Regions from separate parts of the Shinella sp. JR1-6 genome, predicted to be linked through region 2. Evidence: riboswitches for the same ligand, from Rfam matches in the RefSeq annotation. Region 2 holds a riboswitch; each other region holds the start of a gene.
What was found. A riboswitch is a leader RNA that binds a small molecule or an ion and turns the genes downstream of it on or off. The one in region 2 is predicted to bind cobalamin.

Region 1 (3,269 bases), on a different contig from region 2:
CGCGAAGGCGGCTGCCGATGCCGAGGCGAAGGCTGCCGAGGCGGCCCGCCTTGCAGAAGAGGCTGAAAAGCGCGCCGAGGAGGCGGCCGCCGCCGAGCGTGCCGCGCAGGAGAACGACACGGCGACTGCCGCCCGTGAAAACGAAGCGCAGGGCGCCGACAGGAAGGACCGCGGCCTTGCCGTCGAGCAGGCCGACGATGCGGCCAAGCGCGAGGAAGAGACTTTCCAGAAGGCCGTGCTCGACGGCTCGGAAAAGGCTTTCCGCGCCTATCTCGACGAATATCCGGACGGCCGCTTCGTCGCCGATGCGCGCGAGCGCCTGTCGGCGCTGTCAAACACCGCCCGGCAGGAAGCAAAGCCCAGGACGGACAGCGAAACGGCGATTGTTGAGGCCGAGCGCAAGGCCGAGCAGCCGATCGTCGACCGGCGCGAGGCCTATATGGAGCGCTCGACCCGCGCCCAGGCGCAGCGCTGGCTCAGCATGCTCGGCTTCAACACCTACGGCGTCGATGGCGTCTTCGGTTCGCGCACCCGTTCGGCGATCGCCGCCTGGCAGGGCTCGTCGGGCTACCGCGCCGATGGTTATCTTTCCCGCCAGCAGTACCGTGCGCTTCGGCAGGCTGCGCAATATGCCGAGACCAGGCAGAATCGCCAGCGCCGCTACCAGCAGGACTATGACGTGCTGGAAGGCCCGGTCGATGGCTACTACGAGCGCTACTACCGCGACGACGGCTACTACAACGATGGTGGCGGTCTGGTGATCATCCCCGGCTATTGAGAATACGACGGCCGGGCGGCGGTTTCAGCACAGGTGATGACGCTGCCGGTCGATTGACTTCCCGGGGGTGGAAGCATAATCATCCAGACTATTGGATGGTTCCCGGATCCGGAAACGGATCGGGGAGTAAATGGGAATGTGACGCGGCGGACCCAATCAGGGCGCTGCAATCACGGCCGACCCCGCGACTGTAGAGTGGCGAGGGACGCCCATCCGGATGGGAGGATCTGCGGGGAGCGGGGCAATGGTGCCGTGGTTTCGCGCTGTGAGAACCAGACGGAAAAGCCACTGGGTGGCATCGCGATCAGCAGGGGTTGGACGCCTCTTCTTCTACGAATCGTCCGCCTTTTCGCGATGCCTTAGCCTGGGAAGGCGAGGGTGCCCCGCAGGCGTTTTCAACGCCCGACGCTGCGAGCCAGGAGACCTGCCAGCCAATGTGAAGGACATTTCGTCCGACCTGGGGAGGTTTCCCCGCTGCCTGCACGGAGGTTGTCATGGCTGTTTCGACTACGTCTTCTGTTACCCTTTCCGCAAACGACCGTCTCGTCGCCGGTGTTTTCGCTCTTCTGCTCGGCGCCTTCCTGGTGTTCGGTGCGGGCCTTGCGAATTCCGCCGTGCTGCACGACACGGCACACGATACGCGTCACTCCTACGGCTTTCCCTGCCACTAAGGAGTTTTCGACATGATCGTTCGTTATCTCCTGGCCGCCCTGGTGGCCGGGCTGTTCTCCGGCGTGCTGATGACAGCCGCCCAGGAGGCTCGAGTCGTGCCGCTCATCCTGCATGCCGAGGAGTTCGAGGGCGGCGACGAAGCCGCACCCGCAACCGAAGGCACGACGCCGGCCACGGGCACGGAAGGCGCTGCACAGACGCAGGAGCATTCTTCGCTCGGCGCGGTCATCCTCGACATGGCCTCTGCGCTCTCGCCGGTCTCCGTCGCCTATGCCCATGAGGGGGAGGATCACGAGGAAGGCGGCATCATGTTCGGCATGAGCCGGTTCTCCGGCACGCTTCTGGCAAACCTCGTCACGGGCGCTGGTTTCGGCCTGTTGCTTGCCGGTTTCAGCCTCGTGTCCGGCCATCCGATCACGGTGGCGAACGGCGCGCTCTGGGGCGCGGCCGGCTGGCTTGCCGTGCACATGCTGCCGGCCATCGGCCTGCCGCCGGAGCTTCCGGGCTTCCCTGCCGCCGATCTCGGCGACCGCCAGGTGTGGTGGATCGCAACCGTCATCCTGTCGGCGGCCGGCCTCTACCTGCTGTTCCTCAAGCCGAACATCGTCGCCAAGGTCATCGGCATTGCGTTGATCGCGGCGCCGCAGGTCTATGGCGCCCCGCAGCCCAGCGACATTTCCAGCAACGTTCCGGCCGTGCTCGGTGCGGAGTTCGCCGTCGCTGCCCTTGCCACGACCCTGTTCTTCTGGATCGTGCTCGGCCTCTCGCTCGGCTTTGCCAACGAGAAGATCGCCAAGGCAGCCTGATATGACAGTGACATCGCCCGGAGCCGTCCTGGTTCTGGGCGGCGCGCGTTCCGGAAAATCCGCTTTTGCCGAGAGGCTGGTCGCCGAGACCGGCCTCTCGCGTCATTACATCGCCACGGGCCGCGCCTTCGACGACGAGATGCGCGAGCGCATCGCAAGGCACCGGGAGGACCGCGGCGACGGCTGGCAGACCCATGAGGAGCCGCTGGCGCTCGCCGCGCGCATCGCTGACGTCGCCCGGGCCGATAGGGCCGTGCTCGTCGACTGCCTGACGCTGTGGGTGACGAACCTGATGCTGGAGGAGTGCGACATCGCCGCCGAATGTTCGGGCCTCCTGGAGGCTCTTCGACAGGCGCCGGGGCGGATCGTGCTTGTCTCCAACGAGGTCGGCCTCGGCATCGTGCCTGAAAACCGCATGGCGCGCGAATTCCGCGACCATGCCGGGCGGCTGCACCAGAAGGTCGCCGCCCTCGTGCCTGAAGTCTATTTTATCGCGGCCGGACTGCCGCTGAAAATGAAGGGTTGAGCCATGCTGCAACAGAAGATCCCCGCCACCGTCATCACCGGCTTCCTCGGCGCGGGCAAGACGACGCTGATCCGCAACCTCCTGCAGAATGCCGGAGGAAAACGCATCGCGCTCATCATCAACGAGTTCGGGGATCTCGGGGTCGACGGCGACGTGCTGAAGGGCTGCGGCGCGGAAGCCTGCACCGAGGACGACATCATCGAGCTGACCAACGGCTGTATCTGCTGCACCGTCGCCGATGATTTCATTCCCACCATGACGAAGCTGCTGGAGCGGGAGAACCGCCCGGACCATATCGTCATCGAGACTTCGGGCCTCGCCCTGCCGCAGCCGCTGGTCGCCGCCTTCAACTGGCCGGAAATCAAGACGCAGGTGACGGTGGACGGCGTGGTGACTGTCGTCGACAGCGCCGCCGTTGCCGCCGGCCGCTTTGCTGACGACCACGACCGGGTGGATGCGCTGCGCGTCGAAGACGAGAACCTCGACC
Region 2 (3,269 bases):
TTGTCGTGCTCCTCGATGCCTGTCGCGACGGCGAAGATGTTCGGGTCGAAGACGATATCCTCGGGCGCAAGGCCTGCGACGTCGGTGAGCAGCTTGTAGGCGCGGGTACAGATTTCCACCTTGCGTGCCTTCGTGTCGGCCTGGCCCTTCTCGTCGAAGGCCATGACGACGACGGCGGCGCCATAGGCGCGCACGAGCTTGGCATGGTGAAGGAAGGCCTCTTCGCCCTCCTTCAGCGAGATGGAATTGACCAGCGGCTTGCCCTGCACGCATTTCAGGCCTGCCTCGATCACCTCCCATTTCGAACTGTCGATCATCAGCGGAACACGGGCGATGTCAGGTTCTGCGGCGATGAGGTTCACATATTCCGTCATGGCCTTGGCGGAATCGATCAGGCCCTCGTCCATGTTGATGTCGATGACCTGTGCGCCGTTCGCCACCTGGTCGCGCGCGACATCGAGCGCCGCGGCATAGTCGCCCGCGGTGATCAGCTTGCGGAATTTCGCCGAGCCCGTGACGTTGGTGCGCTCGCCGACATTCACGAAGGGGATAGCCTCGGTCAGCGTGAAGGGCTCGAGGCCCGAGAGGCGCATGTGGCGCGGGATGTCGGGGATTGCGCGCGGTGCGTGGCGTGCGGCGGCCGCCGCGATGGCGCGGATATGGTCCGGTGTCGAGCCGCAGCAGCCGCCGACGATGTTGACGAGGCCATCGCGCATGAAGCCCTCGATCTGGGCGGCCATTTCCTCCGGCGTCTCGTCATATTTGCCGAAGGCGTTCGGCAGGCCGGCATTGGGATAGGCGCAGACGAAGGTTTGCGCGACGGAGGAGATCTCCGCGAGACGGGCGCGCATGGCGTTGGCACCGAGTGCGCAGTTGAGGCCGATGGAGAAGGGATCGGCGTGGCGTACCGAGTTCCAGAAGGCCTCCGGCGTCTGACCGGACAGCGTGCGGCCCGAGAGGTCGGTGATCGTGCCCGAGATCATGACGGGCAGCTCGATGCCCTTTTCCTCGAAGACTTCGCGGGTGGCGAAGATCGCCGCCTTGGCGTTCAGCGTGTCGAAGATCGTCTCGATCAGGATGATGTCGGCGCCGCCGTCGATGAGACCGCGCAGCTGGTCGGCATAGGCGCGCTTGAGGTCGTCGAAGGTGACGGCGCGGTAGCCGGGATTGTTGACGTCAGGCGAGATGGAGGCCGTGCGGTTCGTCGGGCCGAGTGCGCCGGCCACGAAGCGGCGGCGGCCGTCCTTTTCGGTGGCCCTGAGGCCGGCGCGGCGGGCAAGGCGGGCGCCGTCACGGTTCAGTTCATAGACCATGTCCTCCATGCCGTAATCGGCCTGGGCGATGGTCGTGGAGGAGAAGGTGTTGGTTTCGAGAATATCCGCGCCGGCCAGCGCGTAGCGATAGTGGATGTCCTCGATCGCGCCGGGCTGGGTCAGTGTCAGGAGGTCATTGTTGCCCTGCTGGTGACATGCGCAATCGCCGAAGCGATCGCCGCGGAAATCCTCTTCCACCAGCTTCAGCGTCTGGATTTCCGTGCCCATGGCGCCGTCGAGCACCAGGATGCGCTCGCGTGCGGCGGCCTGAAGGGCAGCGAGAATCTCGCGCCCATCGCGTGGCGGCAGTTCAGGTCCGAACAGGGTGTCCAGGTGCGATTCGGCCACGGCAAAGCCCTCCGGTGCAATAATCCTGCACCGGAAATCACATAAAGATATCTTTATGTCAATATGTCTCTATGCCTTAGAGGTCAGTGCATCGGTCGATTCGACCCGGCCAGGGAGGCGAACAGCGCCTTCAGTCTGGCGATGTCGGGATCGACCTTTTCATAGCGCGAGAGTCTCTGGACCTCCTTCAGCGCCTCGACGGCAAGGTCGGCGCCGTGCGGCTGCCAGAGCAGCCAGGAGATGAAGATGGCTTCCGGTTTCCCGGCGAAACCATTGTCGGTGATGGCAAGCATTTCTTCCCCAATCGGAAAATTGGGGGATGACCGGACGCACGCTGCTGGAACTTCGCCCGGAGGCGACAAGCAAGCGCACCACTGGGACACCCCGCCCATGGACGTTACGACTGTCAGGGCAGGTCTCCTGGCTTGCGGGTCATCGCGTCTGTCTCGCCTTCCCGGTGAAATCCACCAGTGGCATGGAGCGACAGCAGCTCGCCGTTCACAGTTGCGGGGGCAGCGCCGGTCTTGGTGCTCCTTTCGGAGCATCGCACCGGCTTCCCTCTTAGCCTCCGAGCCAATCGACTCGGAAGACCCTGACGGCGTCAAACTGGCTTGGCGCCGGCACCGAGTCAATGGTGCAAGGCTCCGTTCGGCGGTTTGGACACAGCTTGGCGGGCAGCCAGATGGGCGGGCGGGAACTTTTTCCTGCCGCATCCATTTGCCATTCTCCTGCTCCTTGCGTCCGCTCGCCTCCTGCGAGGGGCGCACGATTCACCAAAACCGCAGATGAGGGTCGATGCTGCGCCATCCGGTCATGTTGACATGTTGCAAGTCTCTGTCCTTACGGCTAAAAAATGCCGTTTTCATGCACCACGCGGCCAGGATGCCAACCAGCGTGTCGCTTGAGCCATGTCCATTCCAATCGCGCCGTCCGGGCGCTGTTTGGTCACATGGCTGATCGCGGCACCGAGATGAAACCTGCCCGCAAAAAACCGTTCGGCGCAAAGGCCGTCGCCGGATGGTTCCATATGGCCGGATCCAGAATCAGAAACATGCCCCTTCACAATACGCCGCAAGCCCCTTCGCGCGACGCCGACGCCAAGCAGATCGATTATAACGATTCGATCCGCGCCACCTATCTGTCGCTGGAGGAGCTCGCCGATTGCGGTGAAGCGCTGGCGCGCGACAAGACCGCGGCGCTGCCCGGCTTCCACCCTTTCGAATTCCGCGCCCGGCACAAGGAAAACGAGAAGGAAATCTTCCGCGTCTATCGCGCCACGGCCAAGGATGTCGAAGCCGGTGCGCAGATCACGCCGGCGGCCGAATGGCTGCTCGACAACTACTACGTCGTCGAAGAGGCGATCCAGGAAGTGCGACGCGATTTTCCGCGCCGCTTCTATCGCCAGCTTCCGACCATCGAGATCGAAGGGCAGGTGATGCCGCGCACGCTGGCGCTTGCCTGGCTCTATGTCGCGCACACCCATAGCGGCGTCTCGCATGAGGGGCTGACGGCTTTTGTTCAGGGCTTCCAGAAGATCGACGCGCTGAAGATCGGCGAGCTCTGGGCGCTGCCCTCCTTCATCCGCTTCGTGCTGCTTGAAAACCTCCG
Region 3 (3,269 bases), on a different contig from region 2:
GCAGCATCATCGTGGTCGGCGGGGCGAATGCCGAAGCTTGCGACACGCTCTCAAGCGTCATCGGCAAGATGGAGCGCAACCTTGAAATCCTCGACAAGAAGCGCCGCGAATTTGCCGGCGGCACCTCGTCGCAGGGCAAGCGCAGCCGTCTCACCGCCCTCCTGGCGAGCAACGGCTGCGGCAACGAGGCGAAGGTCATGCCGATCGCGGCGACCGAGACGCTGCGCACGCTCGATGAAAAGCGCACCCTGCCCCTCGGCACCGCGCCCGACGGCAGCGAGCGCCTGAAACTGCGCTCGCTCGGCGGCAGCAACGGCCATGGCAACCTGCGCACCGTCTGCGTGCGCACCTGCGACGGCGGCTTCTTCCCGATCTCGTCGGGCGCGACACCGCTCGACTTCCGGCGCGACCAGAAGGTCTGCGCCATGATGTGCCCGGAAACCGAGACCGAACTGTTCTACCAGTCGATGACCAGCGGCCAGGAAACCGAGCAGATGACCTCCACGGTCACGGGCCGCCCCTATTACGAAATGCCGAACGCCTTCTCCTACCGCACGCGCGACCTTTCCAAGCCCGGCGCCTGCGGCTGCAACCTCTCGGCCTACTACCAGGAGATGATCAAGCGCGAGAAGGCGCTGAAGGGCGACGACGCCGAGACCGCGCGCGCCGGCACCGCCGACGATTCCGACAGCGGCTCGATCACCACCATTCGCACCCTGCCGAAGAAGGAAGAGACCCCGGTCAAGATGCCGGCGAAGGTCGAGGAGCGCGACTACGACCCGGCCAGCAGCAAGGTGCGCACGGTCGGCCCGGTCTTCCTGCCGGCCAACGAATCCGCCATCGACCTCGGCCGCCCGGTGGATGCCGGCGTCAACTGACGCCTTCCTCCGGCCAGCGTTCCTCGAACACCAGGTCTTCCAGCGGCAGGCGTTGCCGCCAGCCCTTCACCGCCAGCTCCGGCTCACCGTAGAGTCGGTCGACGAAGCCGACGCACAGCCAGGCGACGATCTCGACATGGCCGGGTATGCCGAGGATCGAACGGATATCGCTGTCGTGGAAGATGCTGACCCAGCCGACGCCGACGCCTTCCGCCCGCGCCGCGAGCCACAGGTTCTGCACGGCGCAGACCGTGGAATAGACGTCCATTCGCGGGTTGTGCGTGCGGCCGAGAACCACGCTGCCGCCGCGGGTCGGATCGCAGGTCACGCAGATCGACAGCGGCGCCTTCAGGATACCCTCCAGCTTCAGCGCACGATACTGCGCCTGACGCTCTCCTTCGAACATCGCCGCCGCCTCGGCATTGGCTTTCAGGAAGGCCGCATGCACCGCCTGACGGGTCGCCGCGCTGCGCACCAACAGGAAGTTCCATGGCTGCATGAAACCGACAGACGGGGCATTGTGAGCGGCCTGCAGCAGGCGGCCGACGAGGTCGTCCGGCAGGGGATCGGTCAGGAACTGGTCGCGCACGTCGCGGCGCGTTTCGATGGCACGGTAGACGGCTTGCTTTTCCTCGCGGGAAAAGGCGCCCGCCCGGACCAGAGGGTCCAAGGGTTCGCTTCGCATCGTCATCTCCCCAACAATGCGTCACAACCTGCCGCCGTCCGCGCGGTTCGGTCTATCGTGCCAGGCCGGTCTTCTGACTTCGGGTTACGCGGCAGGCACCTGCCTTCCCGGTTGAACAACCAGTGGCAAAAGCCTGAATCGATTCAAGCTTTTACGGTGCAAACCATCCCCGTCACAGCGTTGGGCACGTTCCGGACCTGAGCGTTTCGCCCGCACCGGATTCCCGATTCTCCCGCCGGAGCGGGCACCTGACGCGAAGGATATGCGCATGGCTTGCGGGCACGATCAAGCCCGCCTGCGCCATGCACCGCCGTGCCTGCGCCTCAGAGCGGCGCATCCGGATGGGGCGAGCCGTCATAGGCACCCCAGATAGACTGGTCGAAGCAGATCACCGAGCCCGTCATCAGGCCGGATTCCGGCGAGGAGAGATAGGCGCAGGCCCGCGCCACCTCGGCCGGATCGACGAGCCGCCCGAAGGGCTGGCTTGCCGCCGCTTTCGCCAGCCAGTCGTCGGCCGCGCCATGGAATTCGCGCTGGATGCGATCCTCTCCCTCCGAGGCCATCCAGCCGATGTTGAGGCCGTTGACACGGATGCGGTTGCGCAGAACGGCATAGGCCGTGTTCTTGGTCAGCGTCTCGAGCGCGCCCTTGGAGGCACAATAGGCGGCGATGAAGGGCTGGCCGGCCTTGGCCGACATCGAACCGATATTGACGATGGTGCCCTCGGTCTTCTCGCGCCGCATCACCGTGATCGCCTCCTGCATGAGGAAGAACGGCGCGCGTACGTTGACCGCGAACATGCGGTCGAACAGCTCCGGGCTCGTATCGAGGATCGTGCCGCGGTCGGTGATGGCGGCGGCGTTGACCAGCGCGTCCACACGGCCGAAGGCCGCGTCGCAGGCGGCAATGACCGCGCGCGCATCCTCGACCACAGCGAGATCGGCCTTCACATAGAGTGTCGCAACACCCGTCGCGCCGGAAATCTCCTTGGCCTTCGCCTCGCCCTTGGCGGCATTGCGACCGCAGATGACGAGGCCCGCCGCACCCCGCTCGGCAAAGAGCCGGGCGATCGTCGCCCCCAGTCCCTGCGTTCCTCCCGTGACGACGGCGATCTTGCCGTCGAGCCGCGCACCTTCACTCATGCCATGCCTCCCTTGCAGACCGGCCGACACTGGCTCGCGAACAACGAGAAGCCGATCGACACATGATTCATTTCCGCAAGCAAATCCCCTATCGGGCTGTTTCTCAAGCCATTTCCGGAGACAGAGACCGACCGGACACGACTATCTTCAGACAGGGCCGGCGCCTGCTGCGGCGCATCCTGGCGGAAACCCCATGGAAACAAGGCGGTAGGCGCTTCAGTGCGCAGGGCGACTGGTCAGGCCGCGCGTACCGCATCGGCTTCGGCAATCGCGTCGCCAGCCATGTCGCCGACATGAACGGCTCGGTTGCGACCGGCATTCTTGGCCGCATAGAGCGCCGCATCCGCCATCACCATCACATCGTGCAGGCTACCACCATGGTCCGGGAACTGGGCAATGCCCGCGCTGCCGCCGATGACCAGAAGCTGCCCGTCATGGGCGATCGGTATTTGCGCATCCCGGACAAGGCCCTCAGCAAGCTCGAGGAGCATCTCGCGGCTGGAGACACCGCCAAGGAGCACGGAAAACTCATCGCCGCCGAGGCGGGCGACCGTACCGAGCGGG

Region 1: another riboswitch for cobalamin. It lies ahead of EXZ48_RS09670 (CbtB-domain containing protein); the one in region 2 lies ahead of EXZ48_RS21715 (hypothetical protein).
Region 3: another riboswitch for cobalamin. It lies ahead of bluB (5,6-dimethylbenzimidazole synthase); the one in region 2 lies ahead of EXZ48_RS21715 (hypothetical protein).

The regions. Positions count from the first base shown of each region.
Region 1 covers NZ_SHMI01000004.1:419,112-422,380, forward strand. The annotation lists gene EXZ48_RS09665 (peptidoglycan-binding protein) at 1-778, shown strand, start outside; cobalamin riboswitch at 858-1,225, shown strand; gene EXZ48_RS09670 (CbtB-domain containing protein) at 1,273-1,449, shown strand; gene EXZ48_RS09675 (CbtA family protein) at 1,462-2,256, shown strand; gene cobU (bifunctional adenosylcobinamide kinase/adenosylcobinamide-phosphate guanylyltransferase) at 2,258-2,782, shown strand; gene cobW (cobalamin biosynthesis protein CobW) at 2,786-3,269, shown strand, end outside.
Region 2 covers NZ_SHMI01000013.1:165,389-168,657, forward strand. The annotation lists gene metH (methionine synthase) at 1-1,661, opposite strand, end outside; gene EXZ48_RS21715 (hypothetical protein) at 1,745-1,954, opposite strand; cobalamin riboswitch at 2,054-2,271, opposite strand; gene EXZ48_RS21720 (GH36-type glycosyl hydrolase domain-containing protein) at 2,713-3,269, shown strand, end outside.
Region 3 covers NZ_SHMI01000005.1:33,552-36,820, reverse strand. The annotation lists gene EXZ48_RS10130 (DUF2865 domain-containing protein) at 1-878, shown strand, start outside; gene bluB (5,6-dimethylbenzimidazole synthase) at 871-1,563, opposite strand; cobalamin riboswitch at 1,609-1,830, opposite strand; gene EXZ48_RS10120 (SDR family oxidoreductase) at 1,887-2,705, opposite strand; gene EXZ48_RS10115 (diguanylate cyclase domain-containing protein) at 2,942-3,269, opposite strand, start outside.